DNA from 3 places in the Staphylococcus sp. MSU001 genome. Region 3 is predicted to be linked to each of the others. Evidence: riboswitches for the same ligand, from Rfam matches in the RefSeq annotation. Region 3 holds a riboswitch; each other region holds the start of a gene.
What was found. Region 3 has a riboswitch for S-adenosylmethionine ahead of ACVBFA_RS09195 (Na+/H+ antiporter NhaC family protein). Riboswitches for the same ligand answer to the same signal wherever they lie in the genome.
Positions count from the first base shown of each region.

Region 1 (6,440 bases), on a different contig from region 3:
ACATTGTACTGTATGCGTCCATGGAAAACAAACTTGTTAAAGAATTCTTCTAATTGTTCAGGACCAACTAAAACTTTAACATTTGATGATTGTGTATAATGAGAAATAGTCACATCATTATCCTTTTTAGGATTAAAATACAGTATTGATGTTGGCGTATATTTAGTATTCAATTCATTTTGTAAGTCTCCTGCTAATTTTTCAATATGTTTAATCTTATCCGAATAATTAACAAAAGATAATGAATGTTGATCTTCATTTTGATCCAAGACCAATGTCTGTGGCTGTGATGAATCTAAGTCGAGCGTGTCAAAAACTTGTGACATCGTAGGTAATTCTTTAAATTGCGCACCACTAATGCCATTATAAACATGGCCTTTTAATAATTGAGAGTCAATAATATATAAGCCAGTTCGTGTAAGTACTAGATGACTCACACGTTCAATATTAGTTAACTCATTACTAGGCAAGAAAATATTTGCCATAATATGCATATCTTCAGGGCGTATTCTCTTTTCATTTACTAGTCTCTCACGAATACCAATTAATCTCATATCTGTAACATATTCGCTATGATTTTTTGAGAATAGTTTCAACGCATCAATTTCACGATTTTTGTTACTAACTGTCACGTCAAAATCTTCTTGTTGTTTTGTAACAACTTTTTTATTCTCTACTCTCTCTTTTTCTAAAGCTTCTTCATGAGATTCTTTAAGATGTTGCTCTTTTTCTTTATAATGTGCTTCTGTTTGATTCTTCACTTTCTTCTTACTATGGTTCGCTACTAAGAAGAGTACAAAGAATAAAACAGCCACAAGTATTGCAACAATTAAGCCGATTACTGTCGGTGAAGAAAAATCCATTAAAACAACGCTCCTTTATCAGTTTCAATAACTCTAATTATAATAGAAAAAAGGCTTATTTTCGACATATATTTTATAATTATTTATTTTCTATTTTACAAGTCATTGAATTTCAACTGCATCTTTTAAAAGGTTGACTTTATCTAATTTTTCCCATGGTAATAATACGTCTGTACGTCCAAAATGACCATACGCTGCTGTTTGTTTATATATCGGTTGTTTTAAGTCTAACATTTTAATGATACCTGCTGGTCTTAAATCAAAATGCTTTCTTACAGCTTCAACTAAACGTGCTTCTGAAACCTTTCCAGTATCAAACGTATTAATTGAAATAGAAACGGGTTCTGCTACACCGATTGCATATGCAAGTTGTACTTCACATTGTTTAGCTAAACCAGCTGCAACAATATTTTTAGCTACATATCTTGCAGCATAAGCTGCCGAACGATCTACTTTAGTAGGATCTTTACCACTAAAACAACCTCCACCATGACGGGCATATCCACCATAAGTATCAACTATAATTTTACGTCCAGTCAAACCAGCATCTCCTTGAGGTCCTCCAATAACGAAACGTCCAGTCGGGTTAATGTAAAATTTAGTTTCTTCATCTAATAAAGCTTTATCTACAGTTGGGTAGATAACATGCGTTTTAATGTCCTTTTCGATTTGTGCTAACTCTACATCTTCAGCATGTTGTGTAGAAACAACAATGGTATCAATACGTCTAGGTTGGTCATCTTCATCATATTCAACAGTCACCTGTACTTTTCCATCTGGACGAAGATAATCTAAAATTTCATCTTTTCGTACATCAGATAATCGTTTAGCAAGTTGATGTGACAGGAATATAGGTAGAGGCATATACGTATCTGTTTCATCAGTTGCGTATCCAAACATTAATCCTTGGTCACCTGCACCTGTTGCTTCAATTTCTTCTTCAGAAATTTCATTTCGATATTCAAGCGCTTTGTCTACACCCTGTGCAATATCAGGTGACTGTTCATCAATCGCAGTTAACACTGCCATTGTTTGTGAATCATAACCATATTTTGCTCTAGTATAACCAATATCTTTAATCGTTTCCCTTACCACTTTAGGAATATCTACATAAGTAGTTGTTGAAATTTCTCCAGAAATAAGTGCCATTCCTGTTGTTACTGTTGTTTCACATGCTACACGAGCATTGGGATCATCCTTTAATATTTCATCAAGAATGGCATCTGAAACTTGGTCAGCAATTTTATCAGGATGGCCTTCAGTAACTGATTCTGAGGTAAATAATCGTTTATTGTATGTCATCATTTTCTCCTTTAAATAAATTACGAAAATTCTCTTTAAATATGAGAGCTAAATAAAAGAGCCTTCTTCACTATATAGATAGAGAGAAGGCTCTTAAACGTCCATTCGCTCTTATCGTTCAGACCATATTTGTCTGCAAACGGTTTGGCACCTTTCTTTAAATAAAGAGGTTGCTGGGTTTCATTGGGTCCATGTCCCTCCACCACTCAGGATAAGAGAATCCGTTAAACTTAATAATATCTAATTCAAAGTATGTTGTCAATTTTATACATTGTCACTATTTCTATTTTCAAGTGGATAAATTCAATCGGTGTGTTATACTATCTAAATGTAAGGGCTTACATAAATTATTGTATGGAGGGATTGGGTATGTCTATAGATACATACACAGAAACACTTAAGATAAATCAGCTAATAGAAAAAGCTACATCACATTTTCAACTATCATCAACACAATTATACAAAAAAATTTTAAAAAACCATGAGGGTGAATTAACTGAACTGGGGGCAATAAATGTTAAAACAGGTAAGTACACTGGTCGTTCACCTAAAGATAAATTTATTGTCACTGAACCATCGTATAGGGATAATATAAATTGGGGAGATATCAATCAGCCCATGGATGAAGAAACATTTCTAAAACTTTACAATAAAGTACTCGACTATTTAAATCAGAAAGATGAACTTTACATATTTAGTGGATATGCAGGGAGCGATAAAGAGTCACGTCTTAAACTTAAGGTGATAAATGAATTAGCTTGGCATAACTTATTTGCTCGTAACATGTTTATTCGTCCAGAATCTATAGATGAAGCTCAAAATATAAAACCCAACTTTACGATTGTTTCAGCACCTAACTTTAAAGCTAATCCTGAATTAGATGGGACAAATAGTGAAACATTTGTCATTATATCTTTTAAACATAAAGTGATTTTAATTGGTGGTACAGAATACGCTGGTGAAATGAAAAAAGGTATTTTCTCTGTAATGAATTATTTGCTTCCAATGCAGGATATCATGAGTATGCATTGTTCAGCTAATGTTGGAGAAAAAGGAGATGTAACATTATTCTTTGGATTATCAGGAACTGGTAAGACGACGCTTTCTGCCGATCCAAAACGTAAGTTAATTGGTGACGATGAACACGGTTGGAATAAAAATGGCGTTTTTAATATTGAGGGTGGATGTTATGCAAAAGCAATTCATTTATCTAAACAGAAAGAGCCTCAAATTTATAATGCTATTAAATATGGAACAATCTTAGAAAATACAGTTACAAATGATGACGGTACAGTAGATTTTGATGATAACACCTATACTGAAAACACTCGTGCCGCCTACCCTATTGACTATATAGAGAATATTGTTACACCTTCAAAGGCAGCACATCCGAATACGATTATATTCTTAACCGCTGATGCATTTGGAGTTATCCCTCCTATTTCAAAGCTAACTAAAGATCAAGCAATGTATCATTTCTTAAGTGGGTTTACGTCTAAACTAGCTGGAACAGAACGTGGTGTTACTGAACCTCAACCATCGTTTTCAACTTGCTTTGGTGCACCATTCTTACCTTTAAGTCCAACAAAGTATGCTGATCTACTTGGAAATTTAATCGATATTCATGATGTTGATGTATATCTAGTAAATACTGGATGGACAGGTGGCAAATATGGTATAGGGCGAAGAATTAGTCTACACTATACTCGTGAAATGGTAGATCAAGCTATATCAGGTAAATTAAAAAATACTAAATATATTAAAGATGATACATTTGGCTTAAATATTCCAGTTCAGATTGACAATGTACCTACAACTATTCTGAATCCTATCAATGCTTGGAACAATAAAGATAACTACAAAGCACAGGCTTACGATTTGATTCAACGCTTTAATAATAACTTTAAAAAATTCGGCAAGGAAGTCGAACATATTGCCAACAAAGGTGCATTTAATCAATAATTAATATGCACATTTATATGTTAAATTTAAAAGCATTGTGCCTGAGAAAGCTTTCAATACCTCAGGCACTTAAATTTTTATTTAAATGCCGAGTGGATTATTAATACATTTATTTGAGGATATCTATATATGATAATACATTTCTAAAGTTTCAAACAATCTCATTATTTAATATCTAATTATTCCTAATATATACATTGTTATCATCAACATGTATAATCCATTGTCACAATATATTTAAATTTTTATTTTCGACGTCGTTCATCCATTGATGTATATATTGAATTACGTCTCTCATCGCAGCAGGTCGTGGTACATGACCTTCATCCAATTGATAATAGGTTTGATAATAGGTTCCTTTGGATTTTAATTTTTTTTCTAAATCATAAGCTTGGTGTATTCCAACTTGAATATCTTTGCCACCATGAATAATGAGAATAGGAGGACTATCTTTTTTTATAAATTGCATTGCATCTCTGCTCTTATAAGCTTTCGTATCTTTTTTTGGATGTCCAACCATTCGTCGTAACATTCCTCTCAAATCAACTCGTTCTTCATACATTAAATGTATATCAGATACGCCACCCCAAATCATATAACTATCTACAGGCAAATCATTAAAAGTAAGTAATCCCTGTAGACCTCCACGTGAAAATCCTACCATATGTATAAATGCAGAAGGATAGTTTTGATTTAAAAGTCGAATCAAATGCGTTACATCATTTAAATCACCACGGTAAAATTCATCTCTTCCTTCACTTCCATTATTTCCTCTATAGTATGGGCCTATAACTAAGGTATGTTCATTTGCAAATTGCATAAGTCTTGCGGCTCTCACTCTTCCAACTTGCCCTTTACCACCTCTTAAGTATATAACAATACGTTTGATATCTTTTTTGCTTTTCGGAATCATCATCAGAGCCTTAACTTTTAAATAATCTACAATATATGTTACTTCATTAAAAAAATGAGTTTCATATTCGATTGGCATGCGCTTTTCCTTAATAAAATCCAAGTGCTCTCACCCTTTCCAAACAATGAAGAATCGCCTTATCATTGATTAAAAAACTTCTTTTATTTAAAGGAATATCATTAATATGATGATAAAGACAAGGGCCTAAAGTCTCGTAATAGGTATCTACATATTCCAAATGACTTACTTCAACGAAGTAAACATCCTTAATAAACGGCTCATCATGCTCCGTTTTTATACGATACTGTGCAAAATAGTAGATAAATTTTGCGATTGCACCCGTCTCTTCGTATAACTCTCTAATTACTGCTTCTTTACTTTGTTCGCTTATTTCAACTTTACCACCAGGAAACTCTATCCCACGTTGTTGATGGTGTGTAAATAATAACTGACTATTGTATACAGGAATTGCAAGAACGTGATTACCATTTGGCATATCATTTTCATTTTTATAGTTCAATGTTACAACCCTTCCATCTTTATCCTCAAACTCCACGTTCCTCACTTCCTCTCATCCTATGTTAAAATATATTTATCAAATATTTAGTTGGAGGCCTTTATCAATGTTGAAAAAAATATTGTTATCTCTAGTTGTATTTTATCAACGTTTTATTTCGCCACTTACACCCCCAACATGTCGATTTTATCCAACATGTTCACAATACACTAGAGAAGCCATCGAATACCATGGTGCTCTAAAAGGACTCTATCTCGGTGTACGGCGCATACTTAAATGTCATCCATTGCATAAAGGTGGCTTTGATCCTGTTCCATTAAAAAAGGATAAAAATTCTAAAACCACACATCATCATTAAACTTTGTTAAGTAAAGAACGCTTGACTTTAGGGGGAGTGAAATAAATCATTCCCTCTTTTAATATGCCACTTGTTTCTACGATATCATTAGCAAAATAATAACCGTGTGGCGTTATATCACCCGGATAATTTCCTTCTTTAGCTAACATTGCTGTAAAATATCTACTTAGACCAAACTCATACATGCCCCCAACTACAAACCTTATATTTTTTTCTTTCAAAATTTTCATGGCGTCTAACATTCTATCTATTCCTCCAAGTCTAAATGGTTTTAACACGACGACTTGTATGGGATATTGTTGAATTATTGATTGTATTTTTTCTATAGAAAGTGCCTTTTCATCGATGGCAATTCTAGGAAAAATAGACATATCAATATCATTTAAATCTTCTAGAATTTTAAAAGGTTCTTCAATATATATAATATCTGATGTTTTTTCATTGGCTAATTGTAAAAATGATGGCTTTGTTAATGATTCATTTGCATCTATTGCAATATCACACTCAAGATTTAATAAACGTATG
Region 1 is NZ_JBRIKK010000021.1:119-6,558, forward strand. It holds gene ACVBFA_RS09810 (hypothetical protein) at 1-863, opposite strand, end outside; gene metK (methionine adenosyltransferase) at 966-2,165, opposite strand; SAM riboswitch class I at 2,274-2,383, opposite strand; gene pckA (phosphoenolpyruvate carboxykinase (ATP)) at 2,535-4,127, shown strand; gene ACVBFA_RS09825 (alpha/beta hydrolase family protein) at 4,354-5,142, opposite strand; gene ytkD (RNA deprotection pyrophosphohydrolase) at 5,129-5,596, opposite strand; gene yidD (membrane protein insertion efficiency factor YidD) at 5,667-5,915, shown strand; gene menC (o-succinylbenzoate synthase) at 5,912-6,440, opposite strand, start outside.
Region 1: another riboswitch for S-adenosylmethionine. It lies ahead of metK (methionine adenosyltransferase); the one in region 3 lies ahead of ACVBFA_RS09195 (Na+/H+ antiporter NhaC family protein).

Region 2 (6,440 bases), on a different contig from region 3:
TAAATAAAAAATGATTTTTGAAATTAAGACTTATTAAATACATAATAAAAGAATTATTAAAAATACGCAATAATCGTTTTGTTACCATAAAAAACATTATTAACAATATATTTAAAAATCGTTTTTAAAATCCATTTTATATTTTTGGCAATTGAGAAATGATAACTTTGAAATGAATTTATCACATTTTATTTTATCAATATTTTGAAAAAACGAAAGGTATATTTTGAATCTTTACAAAAAATTATTGAAAAGTATGTTATAAATACTAATTAAATAAGCAAGATTGATAACATAAGAAATTTAAAAAGTAATAAAAAACACCCACAATTTGATAGCACAAATTGTGGGTGAAGAATATAATTAATCGATAAAATATTATTCTACTACTTCAACATTTAAGTTTACATCGATATTGCCACGTGTAGCTTTAGAATACGGACAAAAGTCGTGCGCATCTTGTAAATATTTTTCAGCATCTTCTTGTGATAAAACATTTTTAACTTTTGCATGAATATCAACGCTAAGTTTTGGGCTTTCAGCATCTGGATCATCTTCCAAGCGTACTGTTAACGTTACTTCAGGTTCAGCATCGCGCACTTTATTTTGTTTTAAAATTAAATCAAATGCACCATTAAAGCATGAAGCGTAACCTGCAGCAAATAATTGTTCTGGATTAGTCGCTTTACCGTCAGCTTGTTGTGGTGGTAATACATCTACATTTATTGCGTTATCGTCAGTATGGACATGACCTTTACGTCCACCTACGTTAGTTGCTTTAGTTTCATATTGAACTGCCATCATTATTACCTCCTCAAAATGTATGTATTTTATTGATACCCAACAGTAGGTGAACTTAATCATTCATTTGAAATTTTAATAATAAGTTTAGAGATATTTGTATGAATGAAAGAAAATCATATAAAATAAAATTACTATAGTGTACGAAATGAGGGATAGAATGACCCATGTAGATATCGCGGCGACAATTGCACCAGAAGAAAAGCTTTCTAAAACTTTACTCAATGATATAAAAATAAACGAGAAATCAATAGATATCGTTGAATTGCGCATTGACCAATGGCCATCCTTTAATAAGGCATTATTAAAGGAAGTGATTAAGCAATTAAAAATATTCCATTTGAAAATATTAGTAACATATAGAACTTCAATTCAAGGGGGGAAAGGAGCTGTAAATGAGCAAGAGTATTTAAATATATTAGGTGAATTAATCGAGTGCCCACAATTTGATATGATTGATATTGAGTGGAGCAGTGCCGTCAATATTGAAAAATATATGCTTCTTGTTCAACGTGCACAACAAAAAGGGCTTGAAGTTGTTCTTTCGCATCATAATTTTCAAGAAACACCGGCTTTAGATGAACTTAAATTTATTTACTTTAAAATGCAAAAGCTCAATCCTGATTATTTAAAGCTTGCGGTTATGCCTAAAAGTCAAGAGGACGTGTTACATTTATTAGAAGCCATGTCACTGACAGCGAAGCACACATCATGCCGAATTGTCGGTATATCGATGTCTAGTTTGGGTAAAGTCAGCCGAATTGCTCAAGGCGTATTTGGTGGAACGCTGTCTTATGGTTGCATAGAAGAACCACAAGCACCGGGACAGATACATGTCTCTAAGTTAAAATCCTTGGTTTCATTTTATGAGGATTAACTTGTAAGTTTGAATTCAATAACAATGTATCTTATAATTGATAATGGTTATCATGTATAAAATAAAGGGAGCGAAATACATTGGAATTACAAGAAGCTATATCTAATCGTAGAAGCGTCAAAAAATTTAAACACGATATGGTGGTTGATGATCAAACGGTTTACGATGCAATATATAAAGCTGCTGACGCTCCAAATCATGGTATGAGAGAACCATGGAGATTGGTTCATATTTCAAAAGATAAACTCGGTGATTTTAGTAGGGATATCACAAGATTTGCTTTTCCAGATAGTCCTGAAAAGCGAGAGAATCACTTTCATGCAGTAACAAATTTGGGTGGCATGTTGTTGTTGATTTTAAAAGATGATCCAAGACAACGTCAAAGTCGTGAAAATTATTTTGCATTTGGAGCGTTTGCTCAAAATTTAATGTTACTTTTATACGAAGCGGGCATTGGTACTTGTTGGAAGTCGCCACAATATATCTTTGATCCTAAAATACGAAAAGTCTTAGGTGTAAAAGATAATGAAATATTAGCAGGATTTTTGTATCTTACTGATTTAGAAGAAGTACCAACTAAGGCTAAACGTAAAAATAAAAATCTTATTACCGAATTTGAATAAATCATCCGTGATATTGAGCGTGTATTAAAAATAGGTGAGATGTAATTTGTGTTTATCGTTTCACCGTGACAATGAGTAACAGAGTTGAAAACAGAAGTATTTACTTTAGTTACTGACGAATAATACAAGAAAAACCTGAGACGTTTGATAATGTCTCAGGTTTTTTGGTTAAATATTATTGATCTAAATGTTCAGACAAGAATGATTCAACTTGTTCAGGTGATTTAGCATTTGCTGAATGCAAGTGGGCTAATTTTTCACCATTTTGGAATATTAAAATACTTGGGATACCCATAACATCATTTTCAGTTGTTACATCTTCTAATTCGTCACGATCGACCACATACCATTGATAATTATTATATTTTTCAACAATCGGATCTATCCACATATCCATCGCTTTACAATCTGGACACCAGTCGGCTTCAAACTTGATAATTACTGGATCGGTACTATCAATAGTAGAATTAAATTCTTCAGTTTGATGAATATTTTTCATCACTATCTACTCCTTTTTGTAATTTGGTAAACTTATTATAACGAATGACTGCACATTAACAAAAATATTAGCTTGAAAATTAAAGCGTTCAATTAAATATCATGATATATTTAAGTTAATAGAGAGAAGGAGGTAAAAGGTAATTGATTAAATTTTATCAGTATCCCAAATGTACAACGTGCAAAAAAGCTGCAAAGTTTTTAGATGAGCACGATGTGAATTTTGAATCTATTGATATTGTTCAATATACACCGACTAAAAAAGAATTCAAAGATATCGTAGATAAAACGGGTGTGAATATTAATAAGTTGTTTAATACACATGGTATCAAATATCGCGAATTAAATTTAAAAGAGAAACTTAAAAATATGTCTGATGATGAAAAACTAGAACTACTTGCTTCAGATGGAATGTTGGTTAAACGTCCATTAGCTATCTCTGGTAACCATTTGACTTTAGGATTTAAAGAAAATGAGTATCAACACCAATGGTTATAGGTGTGATATTAAATTAGAGAAAGTGAACATTAATAAAAAAATATAAATTAAAATGGTGTTTTGTATATTTAAAAACGAATTTTAATTCATTTATTCTTTGTAATAATAGTTGAATGAATAATATGTGTGTGGCATCATTAAATTGTAATTAAATTAATCAGGAGGGGATTTTCGTGGCAGTACCGAGCGAATTTAAATATTCTAAAGAGCATGAGTGGGTTAAAATTGAAAATAATGTAGCAACAATTGGTATTACAGAATACGCACAAAACGAATTAGGTGATATCGTATTTGTTGAGCTACCTGAAACTGAAGATGAATTAAATGAAGGTGACACATTCGGTAGTGTTGAATCAGTAAAAACAGTATCAGAGTTGTATGCGCCAATTTCTGGGAAAATTGTTGAAGTTAATGAAGAATTGGAAGATAGCCCAGAATTTGTAAATGAATCACCATACGAAAAAGCATGGATGGTTAAAATTGAAATTAGTGACGATAGTCAATTAGAAGAATTATTATCAGCAGATCAATACTCAGAAATGATTGGTGAATAATGATTACAAACTCCTCGATTAGATTTAATCAAGGAGTTTTTTTAGAAGGAATAACTTTAATCAGAAACGTAAGCCAAGGTTCATGCATGAGTGACACTAACAATTGAAAATTGCAGTAAAAAAGAGGAACGTTTGAGCAAGGCTCAAGCATAAGTGACACTAGCAATTGAAAATTGTAGTGTCACTAAATGTTTAGGTTTTGGGGATTTTGTGAATGATGATAGTGACAGTTACTTTGACGCTTAGAAGGTGGATTGACATGGCTATTGTAAATAAGGTTATTATTGTCGAAGGTAAATCGGATAAGAAGAGAGTACAACAAGTGATCGCTGAACCTGTAAACATCATTTGTACACATGGCACTATGAGTATAGATAAGATAGACAACATGATAGAAACACTTTATGACAAACAAGTTTATGTTCTTGCCGATTCTGATGATGAGGGTGAAAAAATTAGAAAATGGTTTAAACGTTATTTAAGCGAAAGTGAACATATTTATGTTGATAAAACGTTTTGTGAAGTTGCTAAGTGCCCCAAAAATTATTTAGCACATGTATTAAGTAGATATGGTTTTAATGTAAAAAAAGAAAAGAAACTTATGAATAATTTAAAAACTGAAAGGCTAGTTTTAGTAAATGAATAAATTGAAGGATATTGAAGACATAACTGTTAATTTTAATAAAGATAAACATCTCATATTTGGTTATACACCAATGTGTGGAACATGTAAGATTTCTGAAAGGATGTTGGATATTGCTAATGAAATCTTACAATTGCCAATAAAAAAAATAGATCTTAATTTTCATCCTGAATGGAGTAAAGAGAAACAAATTATGTCTGTTCCTGTATTGCTGCTTATGCGTAGAGATGAAGAGATAAAAAGAATCTATGCATTTCAGTCAGTTACTTATTTGTTAGAAAATTTAAAATAATTATTGACGAAACATTAGTACGATGGTAGGATTAATACAAATTAAATAATGCTTTAACTCTTATCGAGAGAGGTGGAGGGATGTGCCCTAAGAAGCCCGGCAACCGTCTAAAATAGAAATGGTGCCAATTCACATAAAGTATAACTTTAGAAGATGAGAGAAAGAACATTTCAACAAATGCTTTCTCAAATTTTCTAAAAATTGAGAAAGCATTTTTAATTTGATTACTAAGCAACATAAGGAGGCTATTAACGTGATTAAGCTAAACCAAATTGTTAAACGCTATCATACCAAGGACAAAGATGTTCTTGCTGTTGATCACGTTGATTTAAACATTGAATCCGGCTCTATTTTTGGTGTGATTGGTTTCTCAGGAGCTGGTAAAAGTACGCTCATAAGAATGTTTAACAACTTAGAATCTCCAACGTCAGGTGAAATCATTATAGATGGAGACAATATAAGTCAATTATCTAAATCACAGTTACGAAAAAAACGACAAAAGGTGAGTATGATTTTTCAACATTTTAACTTGCTATGGTCAAGAAATGTATTGAAAAATGTAACATTTCCATTAGAAATTGCTGGCGTTCCAAGTGGTCGAGCTAAACAAAAAGCATTGGAACTTATTGAACTTGTCGGTCTAAAAGGTCGAGAAAGTGCGTATCCGTCTGAATTATCAGGCGGACAAAAACAAAGAGTGGGTATTGCGAGAGCATTAGCTAATGATCCAGATGTATTGTTATGTGATGAGGCGACAAGTGCATTAGATCCACAAACTACAGATGAAATTCTAGATTTATTATTGAAGGTAAGGGAACAACAAAATCTAACTATTGTACTTATAACACATGAAATGCATGTTATACGAAGAATTTGTGATGAAGTTGCTGTAATGGAAAACGGTAAAGTTATTGAACAAGGAGCGGTAAGTAAAGTATTTGAGAATCCACAACATGAAGTAACGAAACGTTTTGTGAAAGATGATTTAAACGATGATTTTGAAGATTCTTTAGAGTATTTGGAGCCATTAGATCATGATGCATATATTGTGAGGTTAAACTTTACTGGTGATAATACGACTGAGCCTATCATATCTTATATGACGAAGACACATAACATAGATGTGAATATTCTTGAAGCGGATATTAAGAATACTAAAAACGGTTCGCTTGGATTTTTAGTTATTCACATACCACATATAAGTGAGGAACATTTCAAGCAATTTAAACATAATCTTCACGAACAACACGTTAATGTGGAGGTGCTAAGACATGGGTAAATCTTACGGTGAAATATTTCATGAAATGGTGACAATGCCGAATGTTCAGTGGCCAGAGGTTTGGCAAGCAATTTTAGAAACTCTATATATGACTGTTGTTTCGACACTTTTTGCATTTGTCTTTGGACTTATATTAGGGGTATTACTCTTTTTATCTGCGAAAAGTAACTCATTGGCTGCTAAGATTTTCTACACGATTGTGTCATTCATTGTTAATTTATTTAGAGCAATTCCATTTATCATATTAATTTTACTGTTAATTCCATTTACAAGTGTACTTCTCGGAACAATCAGTGGTCCAACTGGTGCATTACCAGCACTTATTATTGGTGCAGCGCCATTCTACGCTAGATTGGTCGAGATTGCTTTTAAAGA
Region 2 is NZ_JBRIKK010000015.1:51,477-57,916, reverse strand. It holds gene ACVBFA_RS08310 (organic hydroperoxide resistance protein) at 379-801, opposite strand; gene aroD (type I 3-dehydroquinate dehydratase) at 962-1,678, shown strand; gene ACVBFA_RS08300 (nitroreductase family protein) at 1,759-2,301, shown strand; gene ACVBFA_RS08295 (thioredoxin family protein) at 2,477-2,800, opposite strand; gene ACVBFA_RS08290 (arsenate reductase family protein) at 2,944-3,297, shown strand; gene gcvH (glycine cleavage system protein GcvH) at 3,471-3,851, shown strand; gene ACVBFA_RS08280 (toprim domain-containing protein) at 4,111-4,497, shown strand; gene ACVBFA_RS08275 (thioredoxin family protein) at 4,490-4,786, shown strand; SAM riboswitch class I at 4,844-4,946, shown strand; gene ACVBFA_RS08270 (methionine ABC transporter ATP-binding protein) at 5,040-6,065, shown strand; gene ACVBFA_RS08265 (methionine ABC transporter permease) at 6,058-6,440, shown strand, end outside.
Region 2: another riboswitch for S-adenosylmethionine. It lies ahead of ACVBFA_RS08270 (methionine ABC transporter ATP-binding protein); the one in region 3 lies ahead of ACVBFA_RS09195 (Na+/H+ antiporter NhaC family protein).

Region 3 (6,440 bases):
TCAGATCAAAGAACTGCTAAATTAGTTGCTAATTTAGTACATCATTGTTTAATTTAAAGTTAGAAGTCGTCATGTAAAAATTTAATAAATTTAGATATACTTAGTTTCAAAATGCCTGTGATATTCGTTGATGTCTCGGGCATTTTGACGTTTTTTGACAGTTTATGACTGAATAAGAAATGGTGTGTTAGTCACAAATTAAAATGTCATACTTGTTATCGTAATAGGAATAACCATTTATTGTGAAGATCGTTCATTTCACTATGAAAGAGAATTTTTAATGCATGTTTATCATATATTCCAGTAATCTAAGCAGTAACTAATGAGACATGTAACTGTTTCAAAATGTTTGCGCTTTTTTAAATTATTTTAATAAACTAGCTCTTAAAAACGTTGAATATTTAGAATTTTCCGATAAAATGTTAAGATAACTTTACTAAAATTGACAATTAAGTTAATTAAAAGAATGCTAAATCACAAGTAAAGCATATGAATAAATTAGAAGTGTGAGAAAGGGCTGAGCGATATATGACAAATTATTCTACTTATGTAAATTGGAGAAGAACGTTTCATCAATATCCTGAACTTTCAGATGAAGAATATGAAACTACAGAAACGTTACGGAAAATACTCAAAAGTTATGGTATACGTATACTGGATGTCCCTTTAAAAACAGGTTTAGTAGCAGAAATTGGGCAAGGAGAGGAAATGATAGCGGTAAGAACAGATATTGATGCTCTGCCCATAGAAGAACAAGTGAAGCATGAATTTACATCAAAGCATCATGGTGCAATGCATGCATGTGGTCATGATATTCATATGGCAAGTATATTAGCTACTGGTACTCAACTAAAAGAGATTGAAGATGAATTAAATGGACGCGTTCGATTAATATTTCAACCTGCTGAAGAATTAGGACATGGTGCATTTGAAATTATAAATACTGGAGTACTTAAAGGAGCTAAAGCAGTACTTGGTTTTCATAATTATCCCACTTTAAAAGTTGGTGAATTTGCTATTAAATCGGGTGCAATTACCTCTGCTGTAGATCGTTTTGAGTTTAATGTTAAAGGTAAAGGTGCGCATGCTGCAAAACCTGAGCAAGGAAACGATCCAGTCATCGTTGTAGGACAACTAATCAATAGTTTACAAACTATTGTTAGTCGAAATTTATCAGCTTTTGATAGTGCAGTTGTAACAATCGGTGAAATTTCTTGTGGTAACACATGGAATGTTATAGCTGACAAAGCTTATATACAGGGCACTGTTCGTTCATTCGATGAGGATAAACGTCATTATATTGAAAATAGGATGAAAAATATTGCTGATGGTTTAAGTCGTGTTTTTAATGTGGATATTGATTTAACTTATTCAAGACTACCTGGTGCAGTAGTAAATGATGCACATCTAACACAAGAAGCAATAGAGGTCGCTAAAAATGTTGGCTATCATGTATCAATGCTCGATGAACCGGTTACTATTGGAGAGGATTTCTCAGGTTATACAGAAGAGTACCCCGGTGTTTTCGCATTTATTGGCTCCGACAGTAAATTTGATTTACATCATCCTAATTATCATCCGGATGAGCGTATTTTGGAAAAAGTTCCTCAATATTTCGTACAGCTCGTTCAACGTTTATTGACATAATTTGTGATTTCATATTTTCTATGATTAAACGTACATGATAACTGGGTATACAGAAAGCATTAAATGAATTAGGAGATGATTTGAAATGTCAGCTCAAGATCCGCGCAATAAATTTAAAACTGATAATTATGAAAAACAGGAACAAGAAGTTCCAGGTATACAAGCTAAAATGTCACCACAACCAGATTGTGGGGAAGATTCTTATCATGGCCACCATCGATTAGATGGCTTTAAAATACTAGTGACTGGTGGCGATTCAGCAATTGGACGTGCGGCAGCAATTGCTTATGCTAAAGAAGGTGCAGATGTAGCGATTAATTATTTACCAAGTGAACAACAAGATGCCGATGATGTAAAACAGATCATTGAAAATGTTGGGCAAAAAGCTATCTTAATTCCTGGTGATATTAGAGATGAACAATTCAACTATGACATGGTTGAAGAGGCTTATCAGCAATTAGGTGGTTTAGACAATGTAACGTTGGTTGCTGGTCATCAACTTTATCAAGATGAATTATCGGAGTTTAAAACTCAAGATTTTACTGAAACGTTTGAAACGAATGTCTATCCGGTATTTTGGGCAGTCCAAAAAGCGCTTGAGTATTTACAACCAGGAGGGTCAATTACAACAACATCTTCAGTTCAAGGTTATAATCCTAGTCCAATTCTTCATGATTATGCGGCAACGAAAGCTGCAATTATATCTTTAACAAAGAGTTTTTCAGCCGAATTGGGTCCTAAAGGTATTCGTGTTAACTGTGTTGCGCCTGGACCGTTTTGGTCACCACTTCAAATTGTCGGTGGCCAACCACAAAGCGCTATACCTACTTTTGGGCAAAACACACCGTTAGGACGTGCTGGTCAGCCTGTTGAATGTGCTGGGATATATGTGTTATTGGCTTCTGATGATGCAAGTTATATTACTGGTCAAGTATATGGTGTGACTGGTGGGACTCAAATAGATTAAATTAACTATAGCATATTAATTAGTATATATTTTCAAAGTGAAAGCACGACGAAGGTGCTAAACATCTTACAAAACTATACAGTTTAATATAAGATTTGTTTATGATAATAAGCGCCTAGGACAAATATCAATGTCCTAGGTTTTTTATCTTATAGGCAAACAGTGATTCAATTGAATATACGATCTTCTTTAACTCTTTTTCAATTTTGTCTACAAAGGGACAACAATAGTTAAATAGTAAATTTTATACTTTAAATAAAAATTGATTGGATTGATTGATAGTGAAAAAAATAAAAGCTGAAACACTTTCAGATAAGCAAAATTACAAATTACTTAGTGGAAGTATCATACCTAGGCCGATAGCATTTGTAACTACTCAAAATTTAAAAGGGGATATCAACGCAGCCCCGTTTAGTTTTTTTAATGTAGTTAATCATACACCACCTATGATCGCAATTGCTGTTCAACGTACAAATGGAAATAGAAAAGACACCTCAATAAATATAGAACAATCAGGTGAGTTTGTTGTGCATATTACTGATGAGGCTATTGTTAATGATGTGAATGAAACTGCTGCCCCGTTAGAATATGGTGTTAATGAACTTAAGAGAACTTCTCTAAGTATGATTGATTCTGATTTAATTAATGTTCCAGCAATCAAAGAAGCAAAAGTAAGGTTTGAGTGTAAGCTTCATCAAATAGTACAATTGGGCAACAAAGATAACGGGAGTGATTTGATAATTGGTGAAATTGTCATGTACCATATTGATGAAGAAGTTTATTTTGAAGATAGTAAAATTGATGCAAATCAATTAAATCCGGTAGCTAGGTTAGCTGGAAATGATTACTCTTTGTTAGGTCAAACATTTACAGTTAATCGTCCTACTTCATAAAGATAAAAAGATATTTACAAATATCATTTTAAGGGTGTCATTGATGAAAGCATATCTATATAAATTCATGCCGTTGCTCATTTTAGTTATAGGACTGATTGTCTTATACGTTATTAATGATTATCCCATATTGTTACATGTCATAGTGATTATTACTTTTATAACGAGTGGATTGAAAAATGTATATTTTGTTAATAATAATATTAGAAATCATATTATATGGATGAGCCCTAAACTCGATCGTATCCTTGGTATGCTTTCGGGCATACTATATTCTGGTATTTACGTGGTTAGCTTTATAGAGCAACAGCCTTTATGGATAGTGATACTTATTCTGGTATTAACAGTGGGTACTGCAGTTTTATTAGAAACGAAATTACATATTACATCATCTCAATTAGAGGAGAGGTTATCATCTGAACGGATAAAACGTAAAGTAATATCAAGACATAAGGCACAACGTCTTAAGAATATATTTTTTACTGTGATTGTTGTAGTAATCATTTCAATGCTCATATCATTATATTTAAAGTTAATGGTTATTTTTGGACTTGCATTAGCGATATTCATCTTTGCATCAATAAGTGTGGCTATTTTTGAAAAATACTTTACTATTATTGAAAATATGTAAACTATTATTAAAATATTTAAAATAATAAGTGTTGACGTTATTGCAAATATCTTGTAACGTTAAACACAATTCAATAACTTATCAAGAGAAGTGGAGGGACTGGCCCAAAGAAGCTTCGGCAACATTGTATCATGTGCCAATTCCAGTAACCGAGAAGGTTAGAAGATAAGGTTAAACACGATGTTAACTGAGACTGGGGCATGATTACGTGCCCTGGTTTTTTATTTTTGAGTTATTGATTAAATAGATAGGAATTTTTTAGTATAAAATTTATCAATCCATTATACGGGAAAGTAGGTTAGATTATGAAAGAGATGAAGAATGGCAATGCTTGGGCATTAATTCCTTTATTGTTATTTGTCTTACTATTTCTAGGTGTTGGTATTATTTCTGGTGATTTTACCACTATGCCATTAAATGTTGCTATTACAATTACTGTTATTGTTGCCTTACTGATGAATCGCAAGGAAACTTTTGCGAAAAAAGTAGAGGTATTTACAAAAGGTGCAGGTCACTCTAATATCATTTTGATGATGCTTATTTTTATCCTTGCTGGAGCTTTTTCGACGACTGCTGAAAAAATGGGTGGCGTGTCATCTACAGTTAATTTAGGCTTATCACTTATTCCTCAAAATTTAATAATTGTTGGACTATTTATTATTTGTATGTTTGTATCAATTTCAATGGGAACTTCTGTCGGCACAGTTGCAGCTATTGCACCAGTAGGTTTTGGATTTGCACAAGCAACAGATGTACCAGCTGCATTAGCCATGGCAACAGTTGTTGGGGGAGCGATGTTTGGTGATAATCTATCTATGATTTCTGATACCACTATTGCAGCAGTAAGAACACAAAAAACAAAAATGAGTGATAAATTTAAAGTCAATTTTAAAATTGTATTACCAGGTGCGATTATTACAATCATTATTTTATTCTTTTTAACAAATGGTATTTCCATAGATCATACTAAAAACTATGATTATAATTTAATTAAAGTTATACCATACTTGTTAGTTTTGATTCTTGCGTTAGTTGGTATTAATGTAATTATTGTATTAATAGGAGGTACTGTATTAGCCGGTATAATTGGACTGATTGATGGTTCTTTTGGTTGGAATGGCCTTTTAAATGCTATTTCTAAAGGGATTATCGGAATGGAAGATATTGCTATGATTGCATTGCTTATAGGCGGTCTAGTAGGAATTATTCAACATAATGGTGGTATTGATTGGTTGCTTAATTTTGTAAGGTCAAAAGTAAAATCAAAGCGTGGTGCAGAACTAGGTATAGCGAGTTTAGTGAGTGCAGCTGACATTTCAACAGCAAATAATACAATTTCTATTATTATGGCTGGACCATTAGCTAAAAATATTGCTGATGAATATGATGTCGATCCAAGGAAATCAGCAAGTATATTAGATATCTTTGGTGGGTGTTTTCAAGGATTATTACCATACAGCCCGCAAGTGATTTCAGCAGCAGGTGTAGCCGGAATTTCCCCATTCCTAATGTTACAATATAGTATTTATCCAATATTATTAGGTGTTTGTGGATTAGTAGCAATTATTTTAAGAGTACCTCGTTTAAATCAATCGTCAAAGAAATAAAATACGACCCATAGTATATATTGGCTGTCAACAATCTTATGATTGTTGACAGTTTTATAATGATTCTTTGATACTCACCATCTGTATCTTATTTTTAAGTTGAGTATCAAGCAATTTAGAATAGTAGTAAAATGTTGATAAGGACAAGACTATACACTCAATCTTGAATTTAAAAAGTTAAAAATCACTAAAATTATAAGTTTTATTTAATATAATTTAATTTTATAGAGCTCAAAGTTTGTGACCTAGCTCAAATACGTTAAAATAGTATTAAGAGTGAAAGTAGGTGAAATGAAATGGCAAAATATAATGTGGAAAATGAATATGTTGAAATCGACATTGAGAGATTACTTAAATATACACCAGAGGTCGTTTATGAGGCATGGACAAAAACAGATATCTTAAAAAAATGGTTTATGACCACACAACGCACGAATAAATCGTTTGATGCAGATATTCAAGAGGGAGGAAAGTATCGCATCATTGATAGTAGAAATGGTAAACAAAACATCATAGAAGGTACATATGAAGAGTTAGTTTTAGATGAATATATCAAGATGACGATTGGAATGCCAGGACTAAGTGAGGAAGAGGATGTCATTGAAGTAGAGTTCTTTGAAAGAGAGAATGGCGGGACTCAAATGTTCTTTTACTATCGCTCTTTTATTGAAAAGGAAAGACGTTTAACAACATTA
Region 3 is NZ_JBRIKK010000018.1:21,907-28,346, forward strand. It holds gene hutG (formimidoylglutamase) at 1-57, shown strand, start outside; gene ACVBFA_RS09175 (amidohydrolase) at 529-1,647, shown strand; gene ACVBFA_RS09180 (SDR family oxidoreductase) at 1,733-2,614, shown strand; gene ACVBFA_RS09185 (flavin reductase family protein) at 2,896-3,507, shown strand; gene ACVBFA_RS09190 (hypothetical protein) at 3,551-4,138, shown strand; SAM riboswitch class I at 4,214-4,310, shown strand; gene ACVBFA_RS09195 (Na+/H+ antiporter NhaC family protein) at 4,444-5,745, shown strand; gene ACVBFA_RS09200 (SRPBCC family protein) at 6,042-6,440, shown strand, end outside.